Regions from separate parts of the Streptomyces sp. NPDC049879 genome, predicted to be linked through region 1. Evidence: riboswitches for the same ligand, from Rfam matches in the RefSeq annotation. Region 1 holds a riboswitch; the other holds the start of a gene.

Region 1 (7,069 bases):
GCGACCTCCGCCATCCGGTCCCGCATCCGCACGATGACCGCGCCCAGCGCGTCCACCATCGTGCCCACGGCCTCGGTGTCCCGCTGCCAGCTCTCGGGAGCCTGCGCGATCCCGGTCCCGGCGGCCACGGCGTGGGCCCGCCCGTCCGGCGAGATGCCCAGCGCCGCCGCGCGCTCGGCGACGGTGTCGGAGTGCGTACGGGCCGTGTCGACGACCTCGTCCAGCTGGAGGTGCACCGAGCGGAACCGGGGGCCGATGACGTTCCAGTGCGTCTGCTTCGCGACCAGCGACAGGTCGACCAGGTCGACGAGCGCACCCTGCAGCGCCTCCCCGACGGTCTTCCGAGCGGCGTCGGGCAGCGTGCTCTTCACGGCGTTCATACGGCGTCCCCTTTCATGTTGCTGTGTCCTACCTCGCTCCGGTTACCCCGGATGCGGGTGCGCAACCGGGGGCTCAGTGCGGGCGCGGGTAGCCGTAACCGCCGCCGCCCGGGGCGTCGCGGTCGTAGAACGGGCGTGCGTTCGCCCGCAGCCACATCGCCACCGGGTCGTAGCCGTCCGCCATGGCGACCGTGCCGACCGGCAGGCCGTCCGGGACGGAGCCGATCGCCTCCAGCATCATCTGCCGCACCGCCTCGGCGGTCCGCTCCCCCGGGTCGTCCACGTCGAGCCCGATGACGAGGTACGCCTCCCCCAGCGCGGGCCGCACCCAGCCGCGCCGCAGGCTGCGCACCACGGACGTGCGGCCCGCGAGGGCGACGAGCTGCGCGTAGAACGCGTCGGCGCGCACGGCCGGTTCGCCGATGCGCAGCGGCCCGGCGGGCAGCCGGTCCAGGCCGCCCGCTATGCGCCGCAGGTCCAGCCAGGGGACGCCGAGGCCGCCGCCGGGGGCGTGCGGGTTGAGCCACAGGCCCCAGTGGTCGGGGTAGAGGGCGGCGGCGATGTCGAGGCCGCCGACGACCTCGTGCTCGCGGTTCCAGCCGCTGGCGGCCAGTTCACGTTCCGAGGTGACGCAGGGGGCGTAGCCGTGCCCCGCGACCTCGATGCTGCCGTACTGTGCCTGCGGTTCGCCGGGGCGGCCGTGCCACAGCAGCATCCAGACGTCCCCGGCGGCCAGGGCGGCCAGCAGCTCCTCGTAGGCGTCCAGGCGGTCGGCCGTGATCCGGGGGAGCAGTTCCTCAACGCCTCGCACCGCACTCACCTGGGCCTGTCCTCCTCGCTCTCGACGGCGCCGCGCATGCCAGGCTCGGCAGCGTGCGAGGTGTGCCCCCGCGTGACCTGGTCCCCGGCGCCTCAGGCATCGCGGGTGTAGAACGGCTGCACGCACACCCGGAGCCAGTCCACCACAGGGTCGTCGGCCGCATCCAGAAGGACCAGTTGTACCGGCCAGACGACGGGCTGCCGCGCCAGGGCCCGGCCGAGCGCCTCGTGGACGACGGCGCGTGGCGCCTCCTCCAGGGTGTCCAGCTCTATGCCGACGAAGAGCGACGGCGCGCCGCCCTCGGCGCTCGCCAGGCCGCGGCGCGCGGACCGTACGGCGGGCAGGACGGCCAGCTCGCCCGTGACGGCGCGCAGGAAGTCGATGGGGTCGTCCTGCCAGTCCGGCTGGAAAAGGCGCATCCGCGCGCCGCTGGGCACGCCGGGCGTGCGCTCCCCCGGGGTGGCGCGGCACAGCTCGGCGACGGCGACGGGCGGCACGGGCACGCCGACGGTCCCGCCCGGGTTGAGGGCGACGCCGACGCCAGGCGGCAGGCCGCGCGCGAACTCCCAGGCGGGCGCGACGGCGAACGGGAGGTGCGAGGCGCCGCCCAGGTGCAGCTGCTCGGCGGAGCTGAAGACGGGGACGTACGGGCCGCCGTTCAGCTGGACCGTGGGGAGGTCCAGGTGCGTGCTCTCGCGGCTGCCGCCCTCGGGCAGCGGCACCCACAGGGCGCTGCGCGCGAGGACCTTCAGCAGTCTCGGGCCCGCGTCGGCGACGCCGAGCGACACGGCGAGCGTCTCTTCCAGCTCGTTGCTCGGCCACCCTCCGCCGAAGCCGGGCTGCTGCCTGGGTACGGTCATGCACGCACCCTAACGGCTGCGCCCGTCCGGCCGTGCCCGCAGGTTCGTGCGATGATGTGCCGACAACCGCATACCAGCCGTTCGACCGCGCGCGGGAGAGTTCCCGCCGCCGTGCGGGGCGCCGAAGGAGCAAGTCCTCCCTTGAATCTCTCAGGCCCCGATACCGCGTGCGGAAGGCGAATCTGAAAAGCGGACCGCGCCCCCGCCGGGCGCGTTCCCACCCACGGTGCAAGCCACCGGCCCCCGGCCGCGGCGAACCTCTCAGGTGCAGATGACAGATGGGGAGGACCGGGCCGTACGCCGTCCCGCCGTCCTCCACTCGCATCCGAGACCATCCGCCGACCGCAGCCGCACCCCGGGAGCCCGCCCATGACGGACGCCACCTCTGCCGCGCCTTCCCCGGCGCCCCTCAGGACCACCGCGCTCGACGCCGCGCACCGCGCGCTCGGCGCCACGATGACCGACTTCGCCGGCTGGTCCATGCCGCTGCGGTACGGGAGCGAGCGCGCCGAGCACGCGGCGGTGCGCGGGACCGCCGGCCTCTTCGACCTGTCGCACATGGGCGAGCTGACGGTGACGGGCCCGGAGGCGGGCGCGTTCCTCGACCACGCGCTCGTCGGGCACCTGTCGGCGCTGGCCGTGGGGCGCGCGCGGTACACCATGATCTGCGACGCGGCCGGGGGCATCCTGGACGACCTGATCGTCTACCGCCTCGCCGACGACCGCTACCTGGTCGTCGCCAACGCCTCGAACGCCGAGACGGTCCTCGCCGCCCTGACCGCCCGCACGGCCGGTTTCGGCGCCGAGGTGCGCGACGACCGCGACGCGTACGCCCTGATCGCCGTCCAGGGCCCCCGCTCCCCCGGCATCCTGGCGCGCCTCACGGACGCGGACCTGGCCGGGCTGAAGTACTACGCCGGGCTGCCCGGCACGGTCGCGGACCGCCCGGTCATGATCGCCCGCACCGGCTACACCGGCGAGGACGGCTTCGAGCTGTTCTGCGACCCCGCCGACGCCCCCGCCCTGTGGGCCGCGCTGCTCGCGGCGGGCGACGAGGACGGCCTCGTCCCCTGCGGCCTCGCCTGCCGCGACACGCTGCGCCTGGAGGCGGGCATGCCGCTGTACGGGCACGAGCTGACGACCGCCACCACCCCGTACGACGCCGGGCTCGGGCGGGTCGTGAAGCTCGCGAAGCCCGGCGACTTCGTGGGCCGCACCGCGCTCGCCAGGGCGGCGGAGGAGGCGGCCGCGCGCCCGCCGCGCGTGCTGACGGGCCTCGTCGCGCGCGGGCGGCGCGTGCCGCGCGCGGGGTACGCGGTGGTGGACGCGGCGGGCGCGGTCGTCGGCGAGGTGACCTCGGGCGCGCCCTCCCCGACGCTCGGCCGCCCGATCGCGATGGCGTACGTCGACCCCGCGCTCGCGGCGCCCGGCACCGAGGGCGTCCACGTGGACATCCGGGGCGCGCGGGAGCCGTACGACGTGGTCGCTCTGCCGTTCTACCAGCGCCAGAAGTAGTCCAGATCCAGGAGAATCACCCCATGAGCAACCCCGAGCAGCTCCGCTACAGCAAGGAGCACGAGTGGCTGTCGACCGCCGATGACGGCGTGGCGACGGTCGGCATCACCCAGTACGCGGCGAACCAGCTGGGCGATGTCGTGTACATCCAGCTTCCCGAGAACGGCGCGGCCGTCACGGCGGGCGAGCCGTGCGGCGAGCTGGAATCGACAAAGTCGGTCAGTGACCTCTACTCCCCGGTCAGCGGGACGATCACCGAAGTGAACCAGGAGGTCGTGGACGATCCGTCGCTGGTCAATTCCGAACCGTTCGGCGACGGCTGGCTGTTCCGCGTACGCGCCGGCGAGGCGGCGGGCGAACCGGCGGACCTGATGACGGCCGACGAGTACACCGCCTTCACGAACGAGTGAACGGCTGACCGCGGTGGCCCTCTCCGCCTTCGACCTGTTCTCCATCGGGATCGGCCCGTCCAGCTCGCACACGGTGGGCCCGATGCGCGCCGCGCGCCGCTTCGCACGGCGGCTGCGGAGCGAGGGGGCGCTCCCCGCGACCGCCTCGGTGCGCGCCGAGCTGTTCGGCTCGCTCGGCGCCACCGGGCACGGCCACGGCAGCCCGAACGCCGTCCTGCTCGGCCTCGCCGGGCACGCGCCGGACACGGTGGACGTGGACCGGGCGGACGCGGAGGTGGCCGCCGTGCGCGCGTCGGGCACGCTGCGGCTGCTCGGCGCGGAACCGGACGGCGGGCACCCCGTGCCGTTCGCCCCCGACACGGACCTGGTGCTGCACCGGCGGCGCTCGCTGCCGTACCACCCCAACGGCATGACGTTCCGCGCCGCCGACGCGGCCGGGCGCACGCTGCGGGAGGCGACGTACTACTCGGTGGGCGGCGGCTTCGTCGTGGACGAGGACGCGGCGGGCGCCGACCGCGTCGTGCCGGACGGCACCGACCTGCGCCACCCCTTCCGCACCGGCGCCGAACTCCTCGCCCGCGCCCGCGAGTCGGGCCTGTCCGTCTCCGGCCTGATGCTGGAGAACGAACGGGCCTGGCGCGACGACGCCGAGATCCGCGCCGGACTGCTGCGGATCTGGGAGGTGATGCGCCGCTGCGCCGAGGACGGCATGGCGCGCGAGGGCATCCTGCCGGGCGGGCTCAAGGTGCGCCGCCGGGCGGCGGCCTCGGCGCGGAAACTGCGCGGCGAGGGCGACGCGGCGGCGCGGGCCATGGAGTGGGTGACGCTCTACGCGATGGCGGTGAACGAGGAGAACGCCGCCGGGCGCCGCGTCGTCACCGCCCCGACCAACGGCGCGGCCGGGATCATCCCGGCGGTGCTCCTCTACTACGTCAACTTCGTGCCGGGCGCCGACGAGGACGGCGTCGTCCGCTTCCTGCTGGCGGCGAGCGCGGTGGGGATGCTCTTCAAGGAGAACGCGTCGATCAGCGGCGCCGAGGTCGGCTGCCAGGGCGAGGTGGGCTCGGCCTGCTCGATGGCCGCGGGCGGCCTCGCGGAGGTCCTGGGCGGCACGCCGGAACAGGTCGAGAACGCCGCCGAGATCGGCATCGAGCACAACCTCGGCCTGACGTGCGACCCGGTCGGCGGCCTGGTGCAGATCCCGTGCATCGAACGGAACGGCATGGCCGCCGTCAAGGCGATCACCGCCGCCCGCATGGCCCTGCGCGGCGACGGCCGCCACCACGTCTCCCTGGACCAGGCGATCCGCACGATGAAGCAGACGGGCGCCGACATGAGCGTCAAATACAAGGAGACGGCACGCGGCGGCCTCGCGGTGAACATCGTCGAGTGCTGAACCCAAGGCCCTGACCAGCACGTTCGGCTCGTCCCGCGCTGGTCGGGGCCCTTCCCTCCCGGCGGGTGTCAGCGCGCCGGGGTCGGCTGGGTGAGGTTGACCGGGTTGCCGTCGGGGTCCTTGATGTGGGCGACGCGCTGGCCCCACGGCATGTCGTTGGCACCGCCCCCGACCGAGCCGCCCAGCGCCTCCACCCGGCCGAGCGCCTCGTCGACGTCGGCGACGCCGATGCTGAGCAGGACTCGCGGCGCCGCCACGGTCCTCGCGTCCGCGTCGGCCACCAGCCCGAGGTCGGAGTCGCCGATGCGCAGGCCGAGGTAGAAGACCGGACCCTCCTCCGGTACGCGGAAGGTCTCCTCCGCGCCGAACAGCTGCGTGTAGAAGCGGAGCAGGACGCCGTGGTCGGCTGTCACGATCACCGGCTGGATGGTGGACATGGCACCCCTCTCGGGAACGGTCGTGTCGCCGGGTAGACCGTCCGGGGACGGTGAACTCATCGGCGCGACCGCCCCCGGGGGAAGGGGCGTCGCAGATCCGGACGGACCGTCATATGACGGGCCGGGCAACGGCGATCGCTGTCCCGCTGTGGGCGATCCGGCGGGATGGGCTGCGCGGAAAAGTTGGTTACTGCGTATTTACATCGATGTACTCCTGCGCGACTCTGCTTCGTGCTCACGTTTCCTCCCCCCGACCCGCAGGAGGACCGCTCGATGACCCTTCGCCGGCGCGGAGTCGCCTCCGCCGCCCTGGCGGCGGCGATAGCGCTGACCACGGGGGGCTTCGCCCCCCAGGACCGTGCGGCCCCCGAGGCCGCCGACCGCCTCGACCAGCCCCTCTTCGACCACTCCGACAAGATCGCGGGACTCCCCGAGCAGTCGTGGTTCGAGGAGTCGATCCCCTTCGTCGACCTCCCGGACCAGGGCGCCACCATCGAGGAGATCTACTACTACCGCTGGTCCGTGACCAAACGCATGCTCCGCTACGCCGGGCCCGAGAACGGCTGGTACGACGCGGTGTTCGTCTTCGGACCCTGGATGGGGCCCAACGCCATGCGCGACCTGCGCTGGCTGCGCCACCCCGGCATCGTCGAGAACGACGTGGCCACCCACCAGATCACCGAGGGCCTGCGCTACACCGACCCCACCGCCGACAACGTGTACCAGTACGCCCTGGCCACCGGCCGCACCGACCTGCTCACCGAGGCGCTGCCCGACCTCGTCGAGCAGTGGCACGCCCGCGACGCCTACTTCGACGAGGACACCGGCCTCTACTGGCACCAGCCCGTCTGGGACGCGACCGAGCACACCATCGCCGCCAAGAAGACCGACTTCACGGTCCCCCGGGACGTCCAGTTCCCCGACCCGGAGGACTTCCTGCTCCCGCTCAACGAGTTCTTCGGCGGCTGGGGCTACTCCACCCCGCTCAACACTGCCCAGGCCGCCGACGCCCGGGTCATCGCCGAAGCGGCGCGGATGGCCGGGGACGAGGAGCTGGCCGCCGAGTACCAGCGGCGTTCCGACGACCTGGCCGAGCGGATGGTCGACCAGCTGTGGGACGACGACCGCGACTTCTTCTACCACGTGATGCGCGACAACGAGGCGCAGGGCTACCGGGCGCCCGACGGCTCGGTGTACCCCGAGGGCACGAAGCTGTCCGGGCGCGAGATCTGGGGCTACTACCCGTGGCAG
Region 2 (7,069 bases), on a different contig from region 1:
GCCGCCTCACGCCGAACGCCGCCTTCCTCGTCCCGCGCTTCGCCGTCTACCGTGCCGTCAGCGAGCGCGTGATGGCGCTGCTCGGCGAGCTGTCGCCGCTGGTCGAGCCGCTGAGCCTGGACGAGGCGTTCGTCGACCTGGCGGCGGGCGGGACGGCCGCCACCGCCGCCGAGGCCCGCGCCGCGGGCGAGGAGCTGCGCGGCCGCATCCTGGCGCACACCGGGCTGACCGGCTCGGTCGGCCTCGCCGGGTCCAAGATGCTCGCCAAGATCGCCTCCGAGCAGGCCAAGCCGGACGGGCTGCTGCTCATCGAGCCGGGCACCGAACGGGAGCTGCTCGCCCCGATGCCCGTCCGCACCCTGCCGGGCGTCGGCCCCGCGACCGCCGAGACGCTGCGCCGCGCCGGGCTGCACACGGTCGGCGAGGCCGCGGAGGCGGGCGAGGCGGAACTGCTGCGGCTGCTCGGCAAGGCGCACGGGCACGGGCTCTTCGCCATGGCCCGCGGCAGGGACGACCGCCCCGTGGTCGCGGAGCGCGACGCCAAGTCCGTCTCGGTCGAGGACACCTTCGACACCGACGTCACCGACCGTGCCCAGGTGCGGTACGAGGTGGCGCGCCTCGTCGGCCGGTGTGTGGAGCGGCTGCGCGCGGCGGGGCGTTCGGGCCGCACGGTCGTGCTCAAGGTGCGGCGCTACGACTTCACGACCCTCACCCGCTCCGAGACGCTCAGGGGCCCGACCGACGACCCCGCCGTGGTGCGTGAGGCGGCCGCGCGGCTGCTGGAGGGCGTGGACACGACCGAGGGCGTGCGGCTGCTGGGGGTGGGGGTCACGGGGCTCGCCGGGTTCACGCAGGAGGACCTGTTCGCCCAGGCGGTGCGGGCGCCGGACGGCGGTGACGCGGCGGCCGTGTGGGCGCCGCCCGAGGGAGTGCCGCGGGACGGTGCCGCGGCGGGGCCGCCGGGCGAGGCGGGGACGCCCCGCGAGCGGCGCTGGCTGCCGGGGCAGGACGTCCGCCATGCCGAGCACGGTCCCGGCTGGGTGCAGGGCAGCGGCGTGGGCCGGGTGACCGTGCGCTTCGAGCGGCCGGACACGCCGCCGGGCCGGGTGCGCACGTTCCCGGTGGACGACCCGGCGCTGAGCCCGGGGGAGCCCCTGCCGCTCGTGCAGGGTCAGCTCTCGCCGGTGGTGTCGCCCGCCGGCGGCTCGGGACGTGCCAGCCGCCCGAAGTCGGCGTCCGGCGGCGGGGCCGCGCCCGGCACGTCGAGGCCGTAGTGGTGGTACAGCTGCAGCTCCTGCTCGGGCGACAGGTGCCTGCCGACGCCGAAGTCCGGCGCCTCCTTGATGAGCGCGCGCTCGTACGGCACGCGCAGGACGCCGCCGACCAGCTCGCTCGGCTCCAGCGGCACGAACGCGTCCCGGCTGAACAGCCCCGTGCGCACGGCCGCCCACTCGGGCACGCCGGTGGCGTCGTCGAGGTAGACCTCGTCCACCGTGCCGATCTTGGTGCCGTCGCGGTCGAGGGCCTTGCGCCCGATCAGACTGCGGGGGTCGATGTCGGTCTGCACGGGTTCCTCCAACTGATCGCCACTGGTCCGGCAGATGCCCTGTACCCCCAACAAAAGGTCACTTCCGGCCGGGCGGCCAGTCGGGGCGTTCCCCCGGTAGCCCCGGCGGGGGGCGCTGGTAGGCTCGAAGTGGTTGACGACCTCGTGCGGGAGAGCCCTGGCGTCCCCGGACGGCAGGCGCCGAAGGAGCAACTCCTCCCCGGAATCTCTCAGGCCCACGTACCGCACGAGTCAGACCACTCTGGAAAGCAGGACGGCGTACCCGGCGCGAGCCGGCCGGCTGCCCTCACCGACGGTGCAAGCCGGGCGCACGACCGCCCGGTGAAGCTCTCAGGTCCGGACCGCACCCGGATGACAGAGGGGGAGGCAGGCCGGGCAGCGCCGCCCGGTGCCCCGAGGTCGCCGTGCCCCGTGAGGAGCCTCCACACATGACCGTCAGCCGTACCCCGCTCTCCGCTCTCGAACAGGCCGCGCCGTTCGCCGGCCGCCACATCGGCCCCGGCGAGGGCGACCACGCCAAGATGCTCGCCCAGGTCGGCTTCGGCTCCCTGGACGACCTCACGGCCGCCGCGGTCCCCGAGACGATCCGCGCCACCGAGGCGCTGGCCCTGCCCGACGCCCGCGACGAGGCCGCCGTCCTCGCCGAACTGCGCTCCCTCGCCGCCCGCAACACGGTCGCCCGCTCCATGATCGGGCTCGGCTACCACGGCACGTTCACGCCGCCGGTCATCCTGCGCAACGTCATGGAGAACCCCGCCTGGTACACGGCCTACACGCCCTACCAGCCCGAGATCTCCCAGGGCCGCCTCGAAGCGCTCCTCACGTTTCAGACGGTCGTCTCCGACCTCACGGGCCTGCCCACCGCCGGCGCCTCGCTGCTCGACGAGGCCACGGCCGCGGCCGAGGCGATGGCCCTGTCGCGCCGCGTGGGCAAGGTGAAGGACGGCGTGTTCCTCGTGGACGCCGACTGCCTGCCGCAGACCGTCGCCGTCGTCACCACCCGCGCCGAGCCCACCGGTGTCGAGGTCGTCGTCGCCGACCTGTCCGACGGCATCCCGGCGGAGGCCGCCGAGCGCGGCGTCTTCGGCGTCCTCCTCCAGTACCCCGGCGCCTCCGGCGCGGTGCGCGACCCGCGGCCCGTCATCGAGGCGGCGCACGCGCTCGGCGCCGTCGTGACCGTCGCCGCCGACCTGCTCGCCCTCACCCTGCTGGCGTCGCCCGGCGAACTCGGCGCGGACATCGCGGTCGGCTCCAGCCAGCGGTTCGGCGTGCCGATGGGCTTCGGCGGCCCGCACGCCGGGTTCATGGCGGTCCGCGAGGCGTACGCGCGCAGCCTCCCAGGACGTCTCGTCGGCGTCTCGCGCGACGCGGCGGGCGACCCGGCGTACCGCCTGGCCCTCCAGACCCGCGAGCAGCACATCCGCCGCGAGAAGGCCACCAGCAACATCTGCACGGCGCAGGTCCTGCTCGCCGTGATGGCCGGCATGTACGCCGTCCACCACGGCCCCGAAGGCCTCGCCGCCATCGCCCGCCGCACCCACAGGTATGCCGCCCTGCTCGCCGCCGGGCTGCGCGACGGCGGCGTGGAGACCGTCCACGAGCGGTACTTCGACACGGTCACCGCCCGGGTGCCGGGCCGCGCCGCCGAGGTCGTCGCGGCGGCGCGCGAGGCGGGCGTCAACCTCCGCCTCACGGACGCCGACCACGTCGGCATCAGCTGCGACGAGACGACCCGCCGCGCCGATCTCGCCGCCGTCTGGGCGGCGTTCGGCGTCCCGGCGGACGGCGGCGCCATCGACGTGCTCGACGCCCGCACCGACGACGCGCTGCCCGCCGGACTGCTGCGCGCCGACGCGTACCTGACCCACCCCGTCTTCCACCGCCACCGCTCCGAGACGGCCATGCTGCGCTACCTGCGGCGCCTCGCGGACCGCGACTACGCGCTCGACCGCGGCATGATCCCGCTGGGCTCCTGCACGATGAAGCTCAACGCGACGGCGGAGATGGCGGCCGTCACCTGGCCCGAGTTCGCGGACCTCCACCCGTTCGCCCCCGCCGAGCAGGCCGAGGGCTACCTGACGCTGATCCGCGAACTGGAGGACACGCTCGCCGAGATCACCGGCTACGCCGCCGTCTCCCTCCAGCCCAACGCCGGTTCGCAGGGCGAGCTGGCCGGGCTCCTCGCCGTCCGCGCCCACCACCGCGCGAACGGGCAGCCGGAGCGCACCGTCTGCCTGATCCCGTCCTCCGCGCACGGCACGAACGCCGCCAGCGCCGTGATGGCGGGCATGCGGGTCGTGGTCGTCGCCACCGGCGAGAACGGCGACGTGGACGCGGACGACCTGCGCGCCAAGATCGAGCGGCACCGCGACGAACTGGCCGTCCTCATGGTCACCTACCCGTCCACGCACGGCGTGTTCGAGGAGGACATCACCACCATCTGCGCGGCCGTGCACGACGCGGGCGGCCAGGTCTACGTGGACGGCGCCAACCTCAACGCGCTCGTCGGACTCGCCAGGCCGGGCCGCTTCGGCGCCGACGTCTCGCACCTCAACCTGCACAAGACCTTCTGCATCCCGCACGGCGGCGGCGGCCCCGGCGTCGGCCCGGTCGCCGTCCGCGAGCACCTCGCGCCGTACCTGCCGGGACACCCGCTCCAGCCCGCGGCGGGCCCGGAGGGCGGCGGCACCGGCCCGGTCTCGGCCGCGCCCTGGGGCTCCGCCGGAATCCTCCCGATCTCCTGGGCGTACGTGCGGCTGATGGGCGCCGAGGGCCTGCGCCGCGCCACGCAGTCCGCCGTGCTCGCCGCCAACTACGTCGCCAAGCGCCTGGAGCCGCACTACCCGGTCCTGTACACCGGGCCGGGCGGGCTGGTCGCCCACGAGTGCATCATCGACGTCCGGCCGCTCACCAAGGCCACCGGCGTGACCATCGACGACGTGGCGAAGCGCCTGATCGACTACGGGTTCCACGCGCCGACGATGTCCTTCCCGGTCGCCGGGACGCTGATGATCGAGCCGACCGAGAGCGAGGACCTGGCGGAAATCGACCGGTTCTGCGAGGCGATGATCGCCATCCGCGGGGAGATCGACCGCGTCGCCTCGGGGGAGTGGCCGCGCGACGACAACCCGCTGCGCAACGCCCCGCACACCGCCGAGCAGACCGCCGGGGACTGGCCGCACCCGTACACGCGGCGGGAGGCCGTCTACCCGGGCGGCGCGGGGCTCGGCGCCGGGCACGGCACGGGTCACGACAAGTACTGGCCGCCGGTCCGGCGCATCGACGGCGCCTTCGGGGACCGCAACCTGGTCTGCTCCTGCCCGCCGATCGAGGACTACGCGGGCTGACGCCCGGCACCGGGGCGTACGCGGGCCGACGGTCGTCCGCGCACGCCCCGGTCCGGTCAGCTCGCCAGGCCGAGCGGCGCCAGGCGGCTCGTCACGAGCGGCAGCAGCGCGTCGGTGCGCGCCGGGCGCTCGGCGGCGATGCCGGGCGGCGCCGGCGCCAGCGGCACCAGCAGGTCCTGCGGCTCGGGGCTGCCCGACGCCGGGTCGGCGGCCGGGTCCGCGTGCAGCCACAGCGTGACCATGTACAGCTCGGGGACGGACAGCAGCCGCGGCTGGAACGGAGTCGCCATCGACTCCGCCAGCGCCACGGCACGTGCCGTCGAGGCGATGAACGGTCCGGCGGAGAAGTGGGAGAACTCCCAGCCGCTCGCGGTGAGATCGGTCTGGGCTCCGCCCACGGTCACGCCGTCGCGGTCGAGGAGGAAGCGCCACCCGGCGAGCCGGGAGCGCGGGGGCACGGTCAGGCCGGTGACGGGGGCCAGCTCGTGCACGGGCAGGGGGCACACGAGCCGCAGCGACTCACGGTGGCGCTGCAGCGGGAGCGGGAGCCACACGGTGGGCTCGCGGAGGGCGTCCAGGACGCTGGCCTCCGCTCCGGCGGGTACCGGGGGAATGTTCAAGGGCATGATGGGTCGCCTCTCGCTTTGGAGTAGGTCGCCTCTTAATAGGAGACACGCCGTAGGGGAATGTTATCCGCCGGGTGTTCTCTTCATGTTTCCAGTAGCCGACCCGTGATGTTTCGGCAAGAACAAAACAGGACGCCGGAGCGGGGGGCGCGAGGGGCGCGTATTCCAGTGGAATATGCCGGTGTGCGGTGCCCGGGGCCCGACGGGACACGTTAGGTCTCGCGGGACGGGGGCAGTATCGGAGCACTGTTCGACGCAGGAGGTGTCCCATGGGGGCAGAAGTCGTGGCCGACCGGTTCGACCTGACCGCCCGGCAGCGGTTCCGCGCGCGGTTGCGCGAGTGTCTCGACGCGCTGGACCGCATGCTGCGCGAGGAGCGCTTCGAGGGGCCGCGCGATCTGATCGGCCTGGAGATGGAGTTGTGCCTCGCCGATTCGGACGGGGCGCCGCGGATGGTGAACAAGGACCTCCTCGCGCGAATGGCCACCCAGGATTTCCAGAGCGAACTGGGTAAATTCACGATCGAACTCAATATGCCACCCCACCGGCTCTCCGGCCGGGTCTTCGACGATATGGCCGAAGAGCTCCGTGTCGCCGTGGGATACGCGGACCGCACGGGCGGCGAATTCGGCGCCCAGCTCGTCCTGACCGGCGTGCTGCCGACGATCGAACCCGAGCAGGTCGGCCCCGGCACCCTCTCGCCCGAGGGCCGCTACACCCTGCTCAACGACCAGATCCTCGCGCTGCGCGGCGAGGCCATCACCCTGGCCATCAGCGGCGCGGAGACGCTCGACCGGTCCTTCGAGTCCATCGCGCCGGAGGCCGCCTGCACCTCGGTGCAGTTCCACACCCAGGTGACGCCCGACCGGTTCGCGGCCGTCTGGAACGCCGCCCAGGCCATCGCCGGCCCGCAGATCGCCGTCGGCGCCAACGCCCCGTTCGTCTTCGGCCAGGAGCTGTGGCACGAGACCAGGCCGATGCTTTTCAGCCAGGCCACCGACAGCCGCCCGCCCGAGCTGGCCGCGCAGGGCGTGCGCCCGCGCACCTGGTTCGGCGAGCGCTGGATCACCTCGGCCGCCGACCTGTTCGAGGAGAACGTCCGCTACTTCCCGGCGCTGCTGCCCGTCTGCTCGGACGAGGACCCCCTCGCCGTCCTCGACTCCGGCGGCATCCCCGAGCTGACCGAGCTGTGCCTCCACAACGGCAGCGTCTACCGCTGGAACCGCCCGGTCTACGACATCGCCGACGGCGTCCCCCACCTCCGCGTCGAGAACCGCATCCTCTCCACCGGCCCCACCGTCACCGACACGGTCGCCAACGCCGCGTTCTTCCACGGCCTCGTCAGGGCCCTCGCCGACGACCCCGACCCCGTGTGGACCCGGCTCGCGTTCGCCGACGCGGAGCGCAACTTCGACGAGGCCTGCCGCAACGGCGTCGAGGCGCTCCTGACCTGGCCGGGCGAGGGCAACCGCCCGGCGTACGAGCTGATCCCCGAGCGCCTGCTGCCGCTCGCCGACCAGGGCCTCGCC

What was found. Region 1 has a riboswitch for glycine ahead of gcvT (glycine cleavage system aminomethyltransferase GcvT). Riboswitches for the same ligand answer to the same signal wherever they lie in the genome.
Region 2: another riboswitch for glycine. It lies ahead of gcvP (aminomethyl-transferring glycine dehydrogenase); the one in region 1 lies ahead of gcvT (glycine cleavage system aminomethyltransferase GcvT).

What each region holds. Positions count from the first base shown of each region.
Region 1 covers NZ_JBITKT010000013.1:63,987-71,055, forward strand. Annotated here, with positions in the region: gene ACIBPC_RS30855 (Dps family protein) at 1-380, opposite strand, end outside; gene ACIBPC_RS30860 (enhanced serine sensitivity protein SseB C-terminal domain-containing protein) at 454-1,200, opposite strand; gene ACIBPC_RS30865 (enhanced serine sensitivity protein SseB) at 1,293-2,060, opposite strand; glycine riboswitch at 2,143-2,236, shown strand; gene gcvT (glycine cleavage system aminomethyltransferase GcvT) at 2,430-3,575, shown strand; gene gcvH (glycine cleavage system protein GcvH) at 3,599-3,985, shown strand; gene ACIBPC_RS30880 (L-serine ammonia-lyase) at 3,999-5,381, shown strand; gene ACIBPC_RS30885 (VOC family protein) at 5,450-5,818, opposite strand; gene ACIBPC_RS30890 (MGH1-like glycoside hydrolase domain-containing protein) at 6,092-7,069, shown strand, end outside.
Region 2 covers NZ_JBITKT010000003.1:236,784-243,852, reverse strand. Annotated here, with positions in the region: gene ACIBPC_RS12070 (DNA polymerase IV) at 1-1,274, shown strand, start outside; gene ACIBPC_RS12065 (PRC-barrel domain-containing protein) at 1,172-1,567, opposite strand; glycine riboswitch at 1,705-1,802, shown strand; gene gcvP (aminomethyl-transferring glycine dehydrogenase) at 1,996-4,914, shown strand; gene ACIBPC_RS12055 (hypothetical protein) at 4,971-5,540, opposite strand; gene ACIBPC_RS12050 (glutamate--cysteine ligase) at 5,810-7,069, shown strand, end outside.